Regions from separate parts of the Streptomyces sp. NPDC001515 genome, predicted to be linked through region 2. Evidence: riboswitches for the same ligand, from Rfam matches in the RefSeq annotation. Region 2 holds a riboswitch; each other region holds the start of a gene.
The links. Region 2 has a riboswitch for cyclic di-AMP ahead of ACWCXC_RS29360 (M23 family metallopeptidase). Riboswitches for the same ligand answer to the same signal wherever they lie in the genome.

Region 1 (4,317 bases), on a different contig from region 2:
GTCCTGGCGTCCGACGCGGAGAACGCCGACGCCGCTCTGGACCGTCTCTCCAAGCTGGTCGCCGAGGGACTGGACGAGCTCCCCGAGACCGTCTGACCCGGACCGGCCGCACGCGCCGGATGGTTCCGCGCCGAAACCGCGCCTCCCCCGACCGGGCGGCGCGGTTTCCGCATTCCCGGGACGCGGCACCACCGTATTCCCGTCGGAAACATCGACGACGGGGCCCGGAAAGAGAAATGCGGGCAGCGGGAATAGCACCCGTCCCAATTCCTCTCCCCTTTGTCTACGGCGTCTTTATTACGAACGACCGCTCGGGGTGTGTACGGGATGTTGCGCATTCCTCACCTTCCCCGCCGGGACGGGGCGGCGCAGCCGGTGCGCGGCCCCGGCCCGCTCGGCGTGCTGGGCGGTCAGGGCCCTGGCCCGTTCGGCGTCGCCGCGCGCCACGGCGTCCACGATCGCCCCGTACTCGGCCCAGGCGTCGGCCGGCCGGGACGGCGGGTCGACCGTGTACATCCAGGCGATCTTGTGGCGCAGCTGGGTGAGCAGGGCGATGAGGCCCGGACTGCCGGAGGCCTGGGCGAGCGTCTCGTGGAACCAGGTGCCCAGGGACCGCAGATCCTCGCCCTCACCGCGCCTGGCCCGCTCCTGACCGAGCCTGACCAGGCCCCGGAGCACCTTCAGATGCGCCTCGGTACGGCGCCGCGCGGCACGGGCCGCGCCCAGCGGCTCCAGCAGCGTCCGCATCTCCAGGAGGTCGACGGCCTCCTGCTCGGTGGGCTCGGCGACACAGGCCCCGGCGTGTCTGCGGGTGACCACGAACCCCTCCGACTCCAGGGTGCGCAGCGCCTCGCGCACCGGGACGCGGGAGACCCCGTACCGGCGTGCCAGCACCTCCTCGGTCAGCCGGCTGCCGCGCTCGAAGACACCCGAGACAATGTCTTCACGAATGGCCGTGCATACCGAATGCGCCGGAATACGCATGTCCGAACCCCCGCCCTCATCCCCGCGGATCGCGGCCGATCGACACCTGTCCCGCGACTCTATGACAATGCGGTCGCATTTCCGATGCCGGGAGTTCATTCATGAATATCTTTTGGCCCCGGTCCTCGGCGGCGAGGGGGTGACCCCCACGCGCCACCACCCCTCCCGGAGATGCCGAAGCCCCGGCGGTGCGCGCCGGGGCCTTCGGGGCGTCGCGGGTCTCAGAGGGAGACGCCGTGGGCCCGGAGGTAGGCGATCGGGTCCATGTCGGAGCCGTACGAGGGCGTGGTGCGCGCCTCGAAGTGGAGGTGCGGGCCGGTCGAGTTGCCGGTGGAGCCGGAGAGCCCGATCCGCTGCCCGGCGGCGACGCCCTGGCCGACGGAGACACCGATCGAGGACAGATGGCCGTACTGGGTGTACGTGCCGTCGCTCATCCGCAGCACGATGTTGTTCCCGTACGCGCCGCCCCAGCCGGCCTCGACGACCGTGCCGGCGCCGACGGCGACGACGGGGCTGCCGGAGGCGGCGTGGAAGTCGATGCCGGAGTGGCTGCCGGAGGACCAGAGGGAACTGCTCGACTTGTAGCCGGTGGAGACGTACGTGCCGGCGACGGGGAGCCGGTACGCGCCGAGGCGGGCGCGCTCGGCGGAGCGGGCGGCGCGGGCTGCGGTCTCGCGGGCCTCCTCGGCGCGGGCCTCGGCGGCGGCGCGGGCCTTCTTCCTCGCCTCGGCCCGGGCCTGGGCCTTCTTCTTCGCCTCGGCCTTCTTCTGGGCGGCCGCCTCGGCCTTCGCCCGCTTCTCGGCGGCGGCCTCGGCCTGGCGCCGCTGCGCCTGGGCCTGGGCGTCGACGCGGTCGGCGAGGTCCCGCTCGATGGCGATGACCTGGGTGAGGCCGGTGTCGGTGACGGGGGTCTCGGCGTCGGCGGCGACCGACGGGGAGGCCAGTGCGCCGACGACGCCGGTGGTGGCGAGGGTCGCGATGCCGACGGTCTTCGCGCCGGCGCGGCTCAGACGGCCCGGGGCACGGTGCTTCCCGGAGGCACGGGTGAACGCCATGGAGTGGCTGGTCCTTTCCTTCCTTCTCGCCTACCGGGTTAGCTGACGGGTTCGGAGCAGGAAGGTCTCCTACGGATGCCGCGGCCCGGGTCCGGGGGCGCCGGCGTCCGATTCACCCCAGGGACTGCGTGGGTCCCCGGCTCCCCGGGCTCGCGCCTGACGGGGACTCGGCGATGGCTGCCCGGTACGTCACGGATGCGGCATACGGGTGCGGACAGCGGAGCCGACGCTAAGCGGCGGCGCGGACGCGGACCAAACGGACAGCCGCTTTTGTCGCACATCCCACAGGGCAAATGTGCACCTTTCCCTTCGTGACGGACAAAAGGGATGGACCGCACGGAACTCTCTCCGCGCGATCCATCCCCCTTGGTGCCGTTACCGTTCTCCCCGGACGCGTCCGGGCCGGCCGTGCCTCAGCCCGTGACGACCGACACCTCTCCGATGCCCAGGGCCCGGACGGGCTCCGCGATCTGCGAGGCGTCCCCCACCAGCACCGTGACGAGACGGTCCACCGGGAACGCGTTCACGACGGCGGCGGTCGCCTCCACCGTGCCGGTCTCGGCGAGCCGGGCGTAGAGCGTGGCCTGGTAGTCGTCGGGCAGATGCTGCTCGACTTGGTCGGCGAGGGTGCCCGCGACGGAGGCCGCCGTCTCGAACTTCAGCGGGGCGACCCCCACGAGGTTCTGCACGGCCGTCTCGCGCTCGGCGTCCGTCAGCCCCTCGGCGGCCAGCGTGCGCAGCACCTTCCACAGGTCGTCCAGCGCCGGACCGGTGGATTCCGTGTCGACCGAACCGCTGATCGCGAGCATCGCGGCGCCCGTCGCCCCGGAAGCCGAGTCCGGAGCGGTGGAGCGCAGCACCTGGGCGAAGGCCCGCACGCCGTAGGTGTAGCCCTTCTCCTCGCGCAGCACCCGGTCGAGCCGGGAGGTCAGCGTGCCGCCGAGGCAGTAGGTGCCGAGCACCTGGGCTGGCCAGACGCTGTCATGGCGGTCGGCGCCGATCCGGCCGATCAGCAGCTGCGTCTGCACAGCGCCCGGACGGTCCACGATCACCACGCGGCCGGTGTCGTCGCCGGTGATGGCCGGGGCCGGCCGGGGCTCGACGGTGTTGCCCGACCAGTCGCCGAGGGTGTCCGCGAGCAGTCCGTCCAGGTCGATGCCGGTGAGGTCACCGACGACCACGGCCGTGGCGGTGGACGGCCGGACGTGGGCGTCGTAGAAGGCGCGCACGGCCCCGGCGTCGATCCGGGCCACGGTCTCCTCGGTGCCCTGGCGGGGCCGGGACATCCGGGCGGTGGCCGGGAAGAGCTCCTTGGAGAGCTGCTTGGCGGCCCGTCGGGCGGGGTTGGCCTGCTCGTGCGGGATCTCGTCCAGCCGGTTGCCCACCAGGCGCTCGATCTCGCTGTCGGCGAAGGCGGGGGCGCGCAGCGCCTCGGCGACCAGGCCGAGTGCCTTGGGCAGCCGGGAGGCCGGGACCTCCAGGGAGACCCGGAGGCCGGGGTGGTCGGCGTGGGCGTCCAGGGTGGCGCCGCACCGCTCCAGCTCGGCCGCGAACTCCTCGGCGCTGTGCTTGTCGGTGCCCTCGGACAGGGCGCGCGCCATGATCGTGGCGACGCCGTCCAGGCCCTCGGGCTCGGCGTCCAGCGGGGCGTCGAGGAAGATCTCGACGGCGACGACCTGCTGGCCGGGGCGGTGGCAGCGCAGCACCGTGAGCCCGTTGGGCAGCGCGCCGCGCTCGGGGGCGGGGAAGGCCCAGGGGCGGGCCGTGCCCGGGGCGGGCTGCGGGTGGTACTGCATCGAAACTCCAGTCGCGGCAGCGTCGGTCACTGGTCCGCCCCCTCGTGCGCGTCGGTGTCGGTGTCGGCGTCCGCCTCGTCGGCCGGCTCCACCGGCTCGTAGACCAGGACCGCCCGGTTGTCGGGCCGCAGCTGGGCCCTGGCGGCGGCCTTGACCTCGTCGGCGGTGACGTCGAGGACCCGGTGCACGGCGGTCAGGGCGAGCTGGGGGTCGCCGAACAGCACCGCGTACCGGCACAGTTCGTCCGCGCGGCCCGCGACGGTGCCGAGGCGGTCCAGCCACTCGCGCTCCAACTGGGCCTGGGCGCGTTCCATTTCCTCGGGGGTGGGGCCCTCCTCGGCGAACCGGGCCAGCTCCTCGTCGACCGCGGCCTCGATCCGCGCCACCTCGACGCCGCCGGACGTCTTGACGTCCAGCCAGCCGAGCGAGGGCGCGCCCGCGAGGCGCAGCAGCCCGAATCCGGCGGCCACGGCCGTCCGGTC
Region 2 (4,317 bases):
TGGGACTTCGGGCGGACCCTGGTGAAGCAGGCGGTCGCCAACCGCTGACCGGGCGCGGCCGTGCCGAGGGATTTGCCTGGGAGGCAAGAAATTTGCCTCTCAGGAAAGTTCCTGGCCCAATAGGAGTATGAATCCTCCGGAAGGAGGGGTGGCCGACGAGCTGCCCGGGGTCGCGCCCCGTCTGCGCGATCTGCGTCGCAGTCGTGGTCTCACCCTGGAGAGCGCCGCCCAGCGGGCCGGACTCTCGCCCGCGCATCTCTCCCGGCTCGAAACGGGCCGGCGCCAGCCCTCGCTGCCGATGCTGCTCGGTCTGGCCAGGATCTACGGTACGACGGTCTCCGAGCTGCTGGGCGAGATGCCCCCCGAACGTGACGCGATCGTGCGCGGCCGGAGGTTCGAGGGCGCCGAGGCCGACGGCTGGACGTACCAGCAGGCCGGGGGGTCGGGCCGGGCGATGCAGGCGCTGCGCGTCCTCGTTCCGTACGGGGCCCAGAGCGATCTGGTGCGCGTCCATCCCGGCGAGGAGTGGCTGTACGTCCGGAGCGGGCACCTGCGGGTGGTCCTCGGTGAATCCGCGCACGACCTCGCGCCCGGCGACAGCGCGCACTTCGACTCGCTCACCCCGCACCGGATCACGGCCACGGGACGTGAGGGCGCCGAACTGCTCTTCGTCCACACCCTGCTGCAGAGCCCCGCCGCCGAGCTGTGTCTCGGCGGCGGCGTCCACCGTGCCTGAGGCACCGCCCCGCCACCGGCCCCCGGGCCGGCAGAGAGGAACCGTCATGTCGGATTCCGAGAACTACGACCCGCTCACCCCGGCGCGGAGCAGGAGCGGCGACCCGCAGGAGAAGAAGATGCCCCGGGGGCTCGTCATCAGGCTCTTCGCCTACCTGGTGGCCGGGCACGTCATCGCGGGCTTTCTCTATCTGCTGTTCGCCGTGGGGATGCACAACCAGTAGCGAACGGGGCGCCCCCGCCGGGCGGGGGCGCCGTGGCCGGGATCAGATCCCGTCGAGCAGCCGCTCGCGCAGCCGCTCGCGCGTCCGCGGAGCGAGCTTCAGCCCGTCCGCGAGGTAGCGGTCGGTGCCGCCCCAGGTGGAGTCGATCGTGTCGAAGGCCGCGGCGAGGTAGTCGCGGTGGGCCCCGAAGAGCGGATTGAGCAGTTCCATCACCTCGGGCGACATTCCGGCGGGGGAGGTGTCGCTGCGGCGGACCCGGTAGCGGCGGTGGGCGTCGTTGGACTTGAGGTAGTCGGCCTCGATGGCGTCGCGCTCGACGCCGACCGCGAGCAGGGCCACGGCGATCGAGAGCCCCGCCCGGTCCTTGCCGGCCGCGCAGTGCATCAGCGCCGGAACGCTGTCCTCGGCCAGGGCGTGCAGGACCCGGCTGTGCTCGGCGGTGCGCTCCAGGATGATCCGGCGGTACGAGGCGATCATGCGGTCGGTGCCCTTGCCGTCGGCCAGGATCGACCGCAGTTCCGCCATGTCGCCGTCGCGGACCATCCGCCAGAACTCGGCCCCGTCGGCGGGGTCGCTGAGCGGGATGCTCACATTGCGCACGCCCGGCAGTTCCACGTCCAGCCCGTCGAGCTTGTGGTCGGCGCCGTTGCGGAAGTCGAAGACCGTGTGCAGGCCGAGGCCCGAGAGGAAGGCGGCGTCCTCGGGGGTGGCGTTCGCCAGGTGGCCGCTGCGGTAGAGCCGCCCGAAACGCACCCTGCGCCCGTCGGTGGTGGGGAGCCCGCCCACGTCGCGGAAGTTGCGGACCCCGGTCAGCTCGGGCTCCGTCGGCGGGGTCTGCGGCAGCTGCTGCGTCACGTTCACTCCTGGAGGCTCGGTCGCCGGCGCGGGTCGCCGGAGCGTTCACTTCCGTGACGATACGACATTGTTTCGTCGGGCAATCATCTCGGCTCCGGCCTTCTCCTCCGGCCTTCTCCCGGCGCTCGTCGCGGCTTCCCGAAGCCGCCGCGCGGGCCGTCCCGGAGCCCCGGTCGCGCGCCAGGGGGCCCCGGACGGGGGCGGTGGCCATGACATGTCCGATTTGGTGCATATGGTCGAACGTGCCCTGATTGCACGGGAGATGGTCCGGCCCTCGTGAGCGGGATCATATCCGTGACGGTGTGTGGTGACGCGCCCGTGGGGTATTCCCCGACGCCTCGCGGAAAGCCAAGATCCGTAATCCACGGAGGGTGACCGGAATTCCGCGCCGGGATTCGGGCGGGGAATCCGCCGCGCAAGCGATGGCTTGTTTCCGCCGTCCCGGCTCGCTTACGTTCCATGTCAATCCGGACGGACCGCCTAATCCTGCCGCCGACCGGAATTCGCACTCACTCACCGCGTGGCAGGAGCGGGGGAACCAGGTAGGCCGCCGTCCGGAATTCCGGACGGCTCGGGGTGAAGTCGCGCCCGCCGCGACCGGACATCTCCAGTCCGAACCCGACAGCTCACCTCGCAGGCGCCGGAGAGGAAATCCTTCATGCCCATGTCGGGTAAGCACCGCCGTCCCAAGTCCAGCACCATCGCCCGCGGCGTCGTCGTGGCCAGCGCCGGCGGAGCCGTCATCGCGCTCCCGCTCCTCGGTGCCACCGGTGCCAACGCCGCGGAGCAGACCGCTCCCGCCGCGAAGACCGTCGCCGCGCACGCCACCCCGGCCAAGCCGGCCGCCGCCCAGCAGGCCGGCGCCACCACGTACTCCGTCGTCTCCGGCGACTACCTCTCGAAGATCGCCGCCGAGCACCACGTCAAGGGCGGCTGGCAGAAGCTGTACCAGGACAACCGCGAGGTCGTCGGCGAGAACCCGAGCCTGATCTTCCCGGGCATGAAGCTGACCCTCGGTGCGAAGAGCTGGGGCCACTCCGCCGGCGCGTCCGCCACCGCGAAGGCTCCCGCCGCGAAGGCCCCGGCCGCCGCCGAGTCCAAGGCCCCCGCCGCCTCCGCCCCGGCCTCCTCCGGCTCCTCGGACGCCCAGGAGAGCACCGCCCCGGCCGCCCAGAGCAACGGCTCCGGTTATGTCCACCCGGTCCCGGGCAACCACACCACCGCCTACCGCGCCTCCGGCTCCAACTGGTCCAGCGGCAGCCACACCGGCATCGACTTCCCCGTCTCCACCGGCACCAGCGTGAAGGCCATCACCTCCGGCACCGTCGTCACCGCCGGCTGGGGCGGCGCGTACGGCAACCAGGTCGTCATCAAGCACGCCGACGGCCACTACTCCCAGTACGGCCACATGTCCTCGCTCTCCGTCTCGGCGGGCCAGACCGTGACCGCGGGCCAGCAGGTCGGCCTCTCCGGCTCGACCGGCAACGCCACCGGCCCGCACCTCCACTTCGAGGTCCGCACGGGCCCGGAGTACGGCTCGGACATCGACCCGATCGCCTACCTGGCGTCGCACGGGATCAACGTCTGATTCCCCAGGCGGTACGGGGCCGGTGAACCGGACCCGGCAATAGGTAGAGGGACGGTGCGCGGCGGCGCGACCGTCCCTCTGCTTATTCCCCCTTTACCAAAACCTGACCGGGTGGTCTATCTCACCACCCGTCAACCCCTTATTACGGTCGCGTAGGTCACATTCGGCGGTGCAGGATATGCCCTTGTGGCAGACGATTCGAACAACATCAAGCAGGGCGCCGGACGACGACAGGGCGCCATCGAGTCGTACGCGGCGATTGGCGACAGCTTCACCGAGGGCGTCGGCGACCCCGGCCCCGACGGAACCTTCGTCGGCTGGGCGGACCGCTTCGCGGTCCTCCTCGCGGACCAGCTCCCGGACCCCGGAACGGCCCACGGGAACTTCCGCTACGCCAATCTCGCCGTACGAGGACGCCTCCTCGACCAGATCGTCGAGGAGCAGGTGCCGCGCGCCAAGGAACTCGCCCCCGATCTGGTGAGCTTCTGCGCCGGCGGCAACGACATCATCCGGCCGGGAACCGACCCGGACGACGTGGCCGAGCGCTTCGAGCGCGCGGTCGCCGATCTGACCGGAGCGGTCGGCACCGTCATGGTGACCACCGGCTTCGACACCCGCGGGGTGCCGGTCCTGCGCCATCTGCGCGGCAAGATCGCCACGTACACCGCCCATGTGCGGGCCATCGCCGACCGCTACGACTGCCCGGTGCTCGACCTGTGGTCGCTGCGCTCGGTCCAGGACCGGCGTGCCTGGGACAACGACCGGCTCCACCTCTCGCCCGAGGGGCACACCCGGGTCGCCCTGCGCGCCGCCCAGGTCCTCGGCTACGAGGTGCCCGCCGACCCGGACCAGGCGTGGCCGCCGCAGGACCCGCGCGGCACGCTCGAAGTGCGCCGCGACGACATCCACTGGGCG
Region 3 (4,317 bases), on a different contig from region 2:
ACAGCCCCGTGCACCGCACCACCCTGCCCAGCGGGGTCGAGGCATGGCTGGTGACGCGGTACGCGGACGCCCGGCAGGCGCTCGCCGACGCCCGGCTCTCCAAGAACCCGGCCCACCACGCCGGGTCCGCGCGGGCCAAGGGGAAGACGGGCATCCCGGGGGAGCGCAAGGCGGAGCTGATGACGCATCTGCTGAACATCGACCCGCCCGACCACACGCGGCTGCGCCGGCTCGTCTCCAAGGCGTTCACCCCGCGCCGGGTCGCCGCGTTCGCGCCCCGCGTCCAGGAGCTGACGGACCGGCTGATCGACGGCTTCGCCGCGAAGGGGGAAGCGGACCTCATCCACGAGTTCGCCTTCCCGCTCCCCATCTACGCCATCTGCGATCTGCTCGGGGTGCCGGGCGAGGACCAGGACGACTTCCGGGACTGGGCGGGGATGATGATCCGCCACGGCGGCGGCCCGCGCGGCGGGGTGGCGCGCTCCGTGAAGAAGATGCGGAACTACCTCCTGGAACTGATCCACCGCAAGCGCGAGGACCCGGGCGACGATCTGATCTCGGGGCTCATCCGGGCGAGCGACCACGGCGAGCACCTGACGGAGAACGAGGCCGCCGCGATGGCCTTCATCCTGCTGTTCGCGGGTTTCGAGACGACCGTGAACCTGATCGGGAACGGGGTCCACACCCTGCTCGGCCATCCGGAGCAGCGCTCCCGCCTCCAGCGTTCGCTGGAGGCGGGGGAGACGGAGCTGCTGGCGACCGGGATCGAGGAACTGCTGCGGTACGACGGGCCGGTGGAGCTGGCGACCTGGCGGTACGCCACCGAGGCGCTGACCATCGGCGGGCAGCGGGTGGCCGAGGGCGATCCGGTGCTCGTGGTGCTGGCCGCCGCCGACCGGGACCCGGAGCGCTTCGCGGGTCCGGACACGCTGGACCTCGCACGGCGTGACAACCCGCACCTGGGATACGGACACGGCATCCACTACTGCCTCGGGGCCCCGCTCGCCCGGCTGGAGGGCCAGACGGCCCTCGCCACCCTGCTGAAACGTCTTCCGGACCTCCGGCTTGCCGGGGAATCGGCCGATTTGCGCTGGCGCGGTGGGCTGATCATGCGCGGACTGCGCACCCTTCCGGTCGAGTTCGGTCCGGAAGCGGGCACGGGCGGAAGGTGACTTTCTGTCAACTCTGTGATGTCGGCGTGATCTGCGCTGCATCGACTTGTGACATCCGTTCGAGTCCCGCTAGGTTCACCGTTCGACCCACCCGTCACACGGAAGGCATCCCCATGGGCTCCGCGAACGGCAGGCACCGTCGTCCCCGACAGGCTCCCGCCATCGTCGTCGCCGCAGGCGTGACCGGCTCGGCCCTCGCGATCCCGCTGCTCGGCGCCGCGGGCGCCCACGCGGCGGACGCCTCGACCTGGGACCGGGTGGCCGAGTGCGAGAGCGGCGGGATGTGGAGCGCCGACCTCGGCAACGGCTCCTACGGCGGCCTCCAGTTCTCCCCGGAGCTGTGGAAGGCGTACGGCGGCGAGTCCTACGCCGAGCGCGCCGACCTCGCCAGCCGCTCGCAGCAGATCGCCGTCGCCGAGAAGGTGCTGGCCGACCGGGGGCCGATGGCGTGGCCCAGCTGCGCGGTGATCTCCGGGCTCGCGACGGACGCCGGGCTGCCGGGGGTGGACCCGGGCGGCGTGCCGTCCGACGAGCCCTCCGCCGATCCGTCCGCCGACCCCTCGGCGGAGGCCGGGGCCCCGGACGACGCGACCGCGGACGGCAAGGACGCCGGGGACGCGAAGGGCGGCGCGGACGAGCGGGGCGCGGACGCCTCGCGCGGCAAGCACGCCAAGCCGGACGCCTCTCCCTCCGCCTCCACGCCCTCGGCCGGGGACGCGCGGGACGCCTCGGGGGCGGACGCCTCCGACGCCGCGCCGGGCGACGAGCGGCGGGCCGGGAGCGCCGACCGGGGCGGCAAGCACCGGGGCGCCCCCGCACCCGAGGAGACCCGGCAGTCCGGCCGCGAGGACCGCGACGCGGGGCGGCACGCCTCGCGCGGCGAGTCCGGGGCGCGCGACGCGGGGGACCCGGCCGCCGACGGCGCGTACACCGTCCGGCCCGGCGACAACCTGTGGGCGATCGCCCAGGCGCAGAAGCTGCCCGGCGGCTGGACGGCGCTCTACGAGACCAACAAGGACGAGATCGGCTCCGACCCGGACCTGATCCTGCCTGGCCAGAGCCTTGACCTGGGTGCGCCGACCGGGTGAGTCCGGCCCGGATCACCGGCTGAAAATGCCCCGGATTCCGGGGTAGTTCAGAGGCCTATGTCCCACTTTCGACCAAGTGAGACATAGGTCTCTTTGCGTGAACTGGCGTGTTGTGTCCGGGAGGTCCCGTCGCATCCGTTCCGACCTGCGCAAATGTGGGTTTGTCAGATGCAAGTACGGGATGTTTTTCCGGTATGTCCTTCTTTGAATGTCGGGGTTGGGTGTGTTTACGGTCTGAACCGCTCGCACCGCGGGCCCCGTCGACCGTCACGCCGAATCCTGCCGTCGGTCGAAGGGAACAGACGCGAAAGCGCCGTAGGCAGGAGCGGGGGACCCAGGTAGGCGCCGGACCCGGACGTCGAAGGACGCCGGGACCGGCTTGGGGTGAAGTCGCGTGCTAGGACGTGCGACCGGGCAACTCACAGGCCCGAACCCGACAGCTCACCTCGCAGGCGTCGGTGAGGAGAAGTCTCGATGCTGCTCAACCGCAAGGCCAACAAGCACCGCCGCCCCTCCAAGGCCGTCCGGATCGCCACGCTCGCCGGCGTCGCCGGTGCCGCCGTCGCCGTTCCGCTGATGGGCGCGACCGGCGCCTCCGCCGCCTCGGTGGCCACGTGGGACGCCGTCGCCCAGTGCGAGTCCGGTGGCAACTGGTCCATCAACACCGGCAACGGCTACTACGGCGGCCTCCAGTTCTCCCAGTCCAGCTGGGCCGCCGCCGGCGGTACCCAGTACGCCCCCCGCGCCGACCTGGCCACCAAGGCCCAGCAGATCGCCACCGCCGAGAAGCTGCTCGCCCTCCAGGGTCCGGGCGCCTGGGCCTGCGCCGGCGCCGGCAACCTGACCAACGACGGCGTCGACCCGGGCGTCGACACCGGCTCCTCCGCCGCCACGACGGAGCAGGCCCCCAAGCAGGAGGCCGCGCCGCAGAAGCAGGCCGAGCGCACCGAGGCCCCGGCCACCAACCGCTCGGAGCGCACCCCCGCCCCGGCGAAGAGCGAGCCGAAGAAGGCCGCGAAGACCGTGACCACCCCGACCGGCGCGAAGGTCGCCAAGGGCGACGGCGAGTACAAGGTCGTCACCGGCGACTCGCTGAGCAAGATCGCCGCCGACCACGGCGTCGAGGGCGGCTGGCAGCGCCTCTTCGAGCTGAACAAGGACATCGTCAAGGACGCCGACCTGATCTACCCGGGTCAGCAGCTCCACCTGACGAAGTAGTCGCGACCCCTCCTCGTCGACGGCTCCGGACACCCCGGCCCGGTGCGCACCCTCCCCCCGTGCGCGCCGGGCCGGGGTCCGCTCGTTCGGGCCGGGGACCGTTCAACTGTTGTCGTTACCCGTCAGTAGATTTCTTCCCTTTCATCCCGCTGTGCCCGCGCTTGGGTCCTTTTTCGTCCCAGGGGTCGGGCGGTCGGCCGACGCAGGCCGCCGGGCCGGTTAGGCTCGTGTCGCAAGGCCCACGTGGCCCCGCACCCCAAGCGTCATATCCCAGAAGGAGATGCCTCGTGCCGTCCATCGACGTCGTCGTAGCCCGGGAAATCCTCGACTCCCGCGGAAACCCCACGGTCGAGGTCGAGGTCGGCCTCGACGACGGCTCCACCGGCCGTGCCGCCGTTCCGTCCGGCGCCTCCACCGGTGCCTTCGAGGCCATCGAGCTTCGTGACGGAGACCCCAACCGCTACCAGGGCAAGGGCGTCGAGAAGGCCGTCCTCGCCGTCATCGAGCAGATCGGCCCGGAGCTCGTCGGCTACGACGCCACCGAGCAGCGCCTGATCGACCAGGCGATGTTCGACCTGGACGCCACCGAGAACAAGGGCTCGCTCGGCGCCAACGCCATCCTCGGCGTCTCGCTCGCCGTGGCCCACGCCGCCTCCGAGGCCTCGGACCTGCCGCTCTTCCGCTACCTCGGCGGCCCGAACGCGCACCTGCTGCCCGTTCCGATGATGAACATCCTCAACGGCGGTTCGCACGCGGACTCCAACGTGGACATCCAGGAGTTCATGATCGCCCCGATCGGCGCGGAGTCCTTCTCCGAGGCGCTGCGCTGGGGTGCCGAG
Region 4 (4,317 bases), on a different contig from region 2:
GGCCTGCTCCTCGCCATGGGCATGCACGCCCTGTGGAACGGATCGGCGTCGTTCGGTCCGTACGGGTTCTACGCCGTGTACGGGGCGTTCATGGTCCCGGCCTTCGGGCTGGTGACCTGGCTGGCCGTCTGGTCCCGGCAGCGGGATCTGCGCACCCTGGGCGTCGAACTCCCGGCGTACGCGGCGGCGGGCTGGATGTCGCCCGCCGAGCCGCCGGCCCTGTCCTCGATGCGGGCCCGGGGCATGGCCCGCGACATCGCGCGCCGCCTCCCGGCGGGCCCCGGGACGGGCCCCTTCCCGGCTCCGCCGCTCATACCCGCCCCCGCACCGACGCCGGCCCAGGCCCGGAAGGAGGCGAAGGCCCGGGAGAAGGCGGCGGCCCGTACGGTCGCCGAGTACGAGTCGTTCGCGACCTCCCTCGCGTTCCTGCGCCGCCAGGCCCGCCGGGGCACGGCCGGACCCGACTTCGCCGAACGGGAGCTGGAGCTGCTGCACCACCTGTGGCAGCGGCGGGCGACGGCGGGCCCCGCCCTGGCGCACGCGGCGCAGGCCACCGGTCGGCTCCGCCCCCGCTTCGCCCCGCCGATACCCCCGCCGTACCCGGGCCAGGCGTACGGCCCCCGGCCGTACCCGTACCGGGGAGGCCCGGTGCCACCGCAGGGCGGCCCCCTCCCGTATCCGGCCGGTCAGCCCCCGTATCAGGGCGCTCAGGCCCCGTACCGGGCCGGGCCCGTCCCGTATCAGGGCGGCGGCCCGGTGCCGTATCGAGACGGAGGCCCGGTTCCGCCTCAGGGTGGTGGCCCGGTTCCGTACGATCCGCAGGCCGGCCCCAGGGGCTGAGGGCTCCTGGGGCCGGCCGGGGCGGGGGCGTCGGTGAGGCGTGCGGTCAGGCGGATGCCTCGGTGAGGCGGGACAGTTCCGCGTCCGTCAGGTGGAGGTCGGCGACGGCGAGCAGGGCGGGAAGCTGCTCGACGGTGCGGGCCGAGGCGATGGGCGCGGCGACGGTGGGGCGGGCGGCCAGCCAGGCCAGGGCCACGGTGGCGATCTCCGCCTCGCGTTCGGTCGCCACGGCGTCCAGTGCGGCAAGCACCTTCTGTCCGCGCTCGGACTCCAGGTGCGCGGAGGCACTGCCGGCGCGGGCGCTGTCGACGGTCGCCCCCGGGCGGTACTTGCCGGTGAGGAATCCGGCGGCGAGGGCGAAGTACGGGACGGCAGCGAGCCCGGCGCGGGCGGCGGTCTCCTGGAGTTCGCCCTCGTAGGTGTCGCGGGAGACGAGGTTGTAGTGCGGCTGGAGGGCCACGTAGCGGGCGAGTCCCTCGCGCTCGGAGAACTCCAGCGAGGCGCGCAGCCGTTCCGGGCTGATGTTGGAGGCGGCGATCTCGCGGACCTTGCCCTCCTTCACCAACTGGTCGAGCGCGGTGATGATCTCCTCGACCGGGACGGTCTCGTCGTCGAAGTGCGTGTAGTAGAGGTCGATGTGGTCGGTGCCGAGCCGGCGCAACGACTCCTCGGCACCGGCCTTGATGGTGGCGGCGGAGAGGCCTTTGTAGTCGGGGTGGGCGCCGACCTTCGTCGCCACGACCACATCCGCGCGGTTGCCGCGCGCGGCGAGCCACTTGCCGATGATGGTCTCCGACTCGCCGCCCACGTTGCCGGGGATCCAGGACGAGTAGGCGTCGGCGGTGTCGATGAAGTTGCCGCCGCCCGCCGTGTAGGCGTCGAGGACGGCGAAGGACTGCGTCTCGTCGGCCGTCCAGCCGAAGACGTTGCCGCCGAGGGAGAGCGGGAAGACCTGGAGACCGGAGGTGCCGAGGGGGCGAAGAGAAGTCATGGGGAGAACAACCCGCCGCACCCGGGCCGCTATTCCGTGCCCGGTACACAAAGACCCGCCGACGGGCACGCCCCTGCCCGGCCGGAGTGCGTAGGGGCGGGTGTGCGGGCACAGGTCTGCGGGCGGGCGTACGGGCACGGCTCTGCGGACAGACCGGCAGCCCTGACGTCGGGGGGTCAGCGTCAGGGCTGCCGGGGTTTCGCCGTACGCCTCGGGGAAGGTGTCAGACGGTCAGGCCGCGGGCGTTCAGCCAGGCCATGGGGTCGACGCCGGTGCCGTCCGCGGTGTGGACCTCTAGGTGGAGGTGCGGGCCGGTCACGTTGCCGGTCGCGCCGACGTTGCCGATGACGTCCCCGGTGGTGACCTTCTGGCCGACGCTGACGCCGATGGACGACTGGTGGCAGAACCACAGCTCCGTGCCGTCCTCCAGCTCCAGGACGGTGCGGTAGCCGTAGGACCCGGACCAGCCGGCCGACGTGATGGTGCCGGTGTGGATGGCCTTGATCGGGGTTCCCGTCGGGGCGGCGAAGTCGAGGCCGGTGTGGTAGCCGGAGGACCACATCGAACCGGCCTCGCCGTAGGTCGAGGTGATCGTGTACGAGGAGGTCGGGATGGCGTAGCTCGCGGCGAGCTTGGCCAGCCGCAGGGCCTCCGCCTTCTTCGCCGCCTCCTCGGCCGCCTTCTTCTTCTCGGCGGCGAGCCGGGCCTCGGCGGCGTCCTGCTTCTTCTTCGCCTCGGCCGCCGCCTTCTCGGCCGCGGCCTTCTCCTCGGCGGCCTTCGCCTCGGCGGCGGCGGCGTCCTGCTGCTGTTCGGCCTGCTGGAGGATGCGGGCGCGCAGCGCCTCACCGGCATCGGTGGTGCCCTGCTCGGCCTCGGCGGTGGTCACACCCGCGGAGGTCAGCGGGGCGGCGGCGATGGCCGCCTCGGCCCTCTCCTCGGGGGATTCGGCCTTGTCGGACGAGAAGAGCGCGCCCACCCCGGGCAGCGACTTCGCGGCCGGAAGATTGTCCGCGATCGAATCGGGAAGAGAAATGGAGACCGGCGGCTTGCTCTGGGCGGTGGCCATGCCACCCGCTCCGACGGCCGCGATGACACCGACACCGAGGACGGTGGAGCTGCGGGCCAGACCATTGCGCTGCTTGGCGACGCGGTGCCTGCCGCGTACGGGACGGACGGACTCCTCGGTGGGGTTCCACTCCTCCCAAGCCCGCTCGGACCCGGCCTCCTCGGCGCGGAAGTCGGCCGCGTAGGCATCGACCCGATCGGTCCCGCGCTCGGGCGCGAAGTCGTTGCCGTAGTCGTACCCGAACCGGGAAGAGGGTTCGGGGGCAGGCTTGTTGGACGCCACGGAGGCGCACTCCTTTCCTTCCTTCTCGCCTACCGGGTTAGCTGACGGGTTCGGAGCAGGAAGGTCTCCTACGGGTTCCTCCGCCTCGACGGACGAGACAGAGATGCCCGATTCACCCCATGTAGGTGGTTCCCCGGTTCCCTTGCGGAATTCGGCGCTCGCGCACGGTGCCGCCACTGACGACGGCCTGGACAACCGCGCTGCGTTATCGAACGTTAATAGACAGACGGGCTCGATTCCAAGCTGTTCCCCTTGATCGTTCCCGTCCTTGGCCTGGACTTTACGGGACACAACCGGGTGGAATCGGGCGAGTTCATCGCCCCTCGACGACCCTTCGGATTCTGACTGTGCGTCAAATGTTATGCGGAGTGGGGTCTCTCGGTTACGGTCCGTCGCCCCGCGCGTGACCCCGGCCGCCGCCTCCCTGCCCGCCGCCTCCCCTGCCGACGATCCGCACCGTCCTACGCCGGTCGGGCTGCCCCTCGGCGGGCCGGGCGACGGCGAGAAGCGCCAGGTCGTCCGTCGCCTCCCCGCCCGTGTGCAGGCGCACGTCCTCCGTCAGCGCCGTCAGCAGCTCCTCGGGGCCCGGGAAGATCCGGCCCCGCAACCGGGCGGCGGGGTCGTAGAAGACCCCCGCGCGGTCACGGGCCTCGGAGAGACCGTCCGTATAGAAGAGGAGGGTCGCGCCGGCGGGCAGCTCCCACACGTCGGTCGGGTCCGGCCACGCCCCCAGGTCCAGTCCGAGGGGCAGCGCGGGCACCGAGGGCGTCAGCACCTCCAGTGCCCCGTCGGCACGCAGCAGCAGCGGCTCGGGGTGGCCCCGGTTGACGATGCGCACCCGGCCCTCCCCCTTCGGGATCTCGGCGAGGACGGCGGTGATGAACCCCTCGGAGGCGTCGAGGCCCCCGCGTATCTCCGACTCCCGGGCCAGCGCCCGCTCCAGCCGCACCGCCACCCCCGCCAGGTCGTCCTCCCGCTCGGCCGCCTCCCGGAAGCAGCCGATGGCCACCGCCACCGCGCCGACCGCGTCCAGCCCCTTGCCCCGCACGTCTCCGACCAGCAGCCGCACCCCGTGCGGGGTGTCGGTCACCGAGAACAGGTCGCCGCCGACGTACGCGTCCGCCTGCGCCGCCTCGTA

Region 1: it holds a riboswitch for cyclic di-AMP, as region 2 does, so the genes downstream of both, ACWCXC_RS13420 (M23 family metallopeptidase) here and ACWCXC_RS29360 (M23 family metallopeptidase) in region 2, are expected to answer to the same signal.
Region 3: it holds a riboswitch for cyclic di-AMP, as region 2 does, so the genes downstream of both, ACWCXC_RS06775 (transglycosylase family protein) here and ACWCXC_RS29360 (M23 family metallopeptidase) in region 2, are expected to answer to the same signal.
Region 4: it holds a riboswitch for cyclic di-AMP, as region 2 does, so the genes downstream of both, ACWCXC_RS28120 (M23 family metallopeptidase) here and ACWCXC_RS29360 (M23 family metallopeptidase) in region 2, are expected to answer to the same signal.

Annotation. Positions count from the first base shown of each region.
Region 1 covers NZ_JBSFHN010000010.1:104,225-108,541, forward strand. The annotation lists gene ACWCXC_RS13410 (HPr family phosphocarrier protein) at 1-96, shown strand, start outside; gene ACWCXC_RS13415 (GntR family transcriptional regulator) at 298-984, opposite strand; gene ACWCXC_RS13420 (M23 family metallopeptidase) at 1,206-2,039, opposite strand; cyclic di-AMP (ydaO/yuaA leader) riboswitch at 2,053-2,222, opposite strand; gene ACWCXC_RS13425 (M16 family metallopeptidase) at 2,453-3,835, opposite strand; gene ACWCXC_RS13430 (M16 family metallopeptidase) at 3,862-4,317, opposite strand, start outside.
Region 2 covers NZ_JBSFHN010000033.1:86,887-91,203, reverse strand. The annotation lists gene ACWCXC_RS29380 (aspartate aminotransferase family protein) at 1-48, shown strand, start outside; gene ACWCXC_RS29375 (helix-turn-helix domain-containing protein) at 128-736, shown strand; gene ACWCXC_RS29370 (DUF6126 family protein) at 783-959, shown strand; gene ACWCXC_RS29365 (tyrosine-protein phosphatase) at 1,002-1,814, opposite strand; cyclic di-AMP (ydaO/yuaA leader) riboswitch at 2,315-2,469, shown strand; gene ACWCXC_RS29360 (M23 family metallopeptidase) at 2,473-3,402, shown strand; gene ACWCXC_RS29355 (SGNH/GDSL hydrolase family protein) at 3,589-4,317, shown strand, end outside.
Region 3 covers NZ_JBSFHN010000004.1:43,451-47,767, reverse strand. The annotation lists gene ACWCXC_RS06785 (cytochrome P450 family protein) at 1-1,172, shown strand, start outside; gene ACWCXC_RS06780 (transglycosylase family protein) at 1,286-2,260, shown strand; cyclic di-AMP (ydaO/yuaA leader) riboswitch at 2,562-2,730, shown strand; gene ACWCXC_RS06775 (transglycosylase family protein) at 2,735-3,478, shown strand; gene eno (phosphopyruvate hydratase) at 3,766-4,317, shown strand, end outside.
Region 4 covers NZ_JBSFHN010000031.1:21,441-25,757, forward strand. The annotation lists gene ACWCXC_RS28110 (PrsW family intramembrane metalloprotease) at 1-840, shown strand, start outside; gene ACWCXC_RS28115 (aldo/keto reductase) at 887-1,831, opposite strand; gene ACWCXC_RS28120 (M23 family metallopeptidase) at 2,055-3,179, opposite strand; cyclic di-AMP (ydaO/yuaA leader) riboswitch at 3,191-3,346, opposite strand; gene ACWCXC_RS28125 (PP2C family protein-serine/threonine phosphatase) at 3,562-4,317, opposite strand, start outside.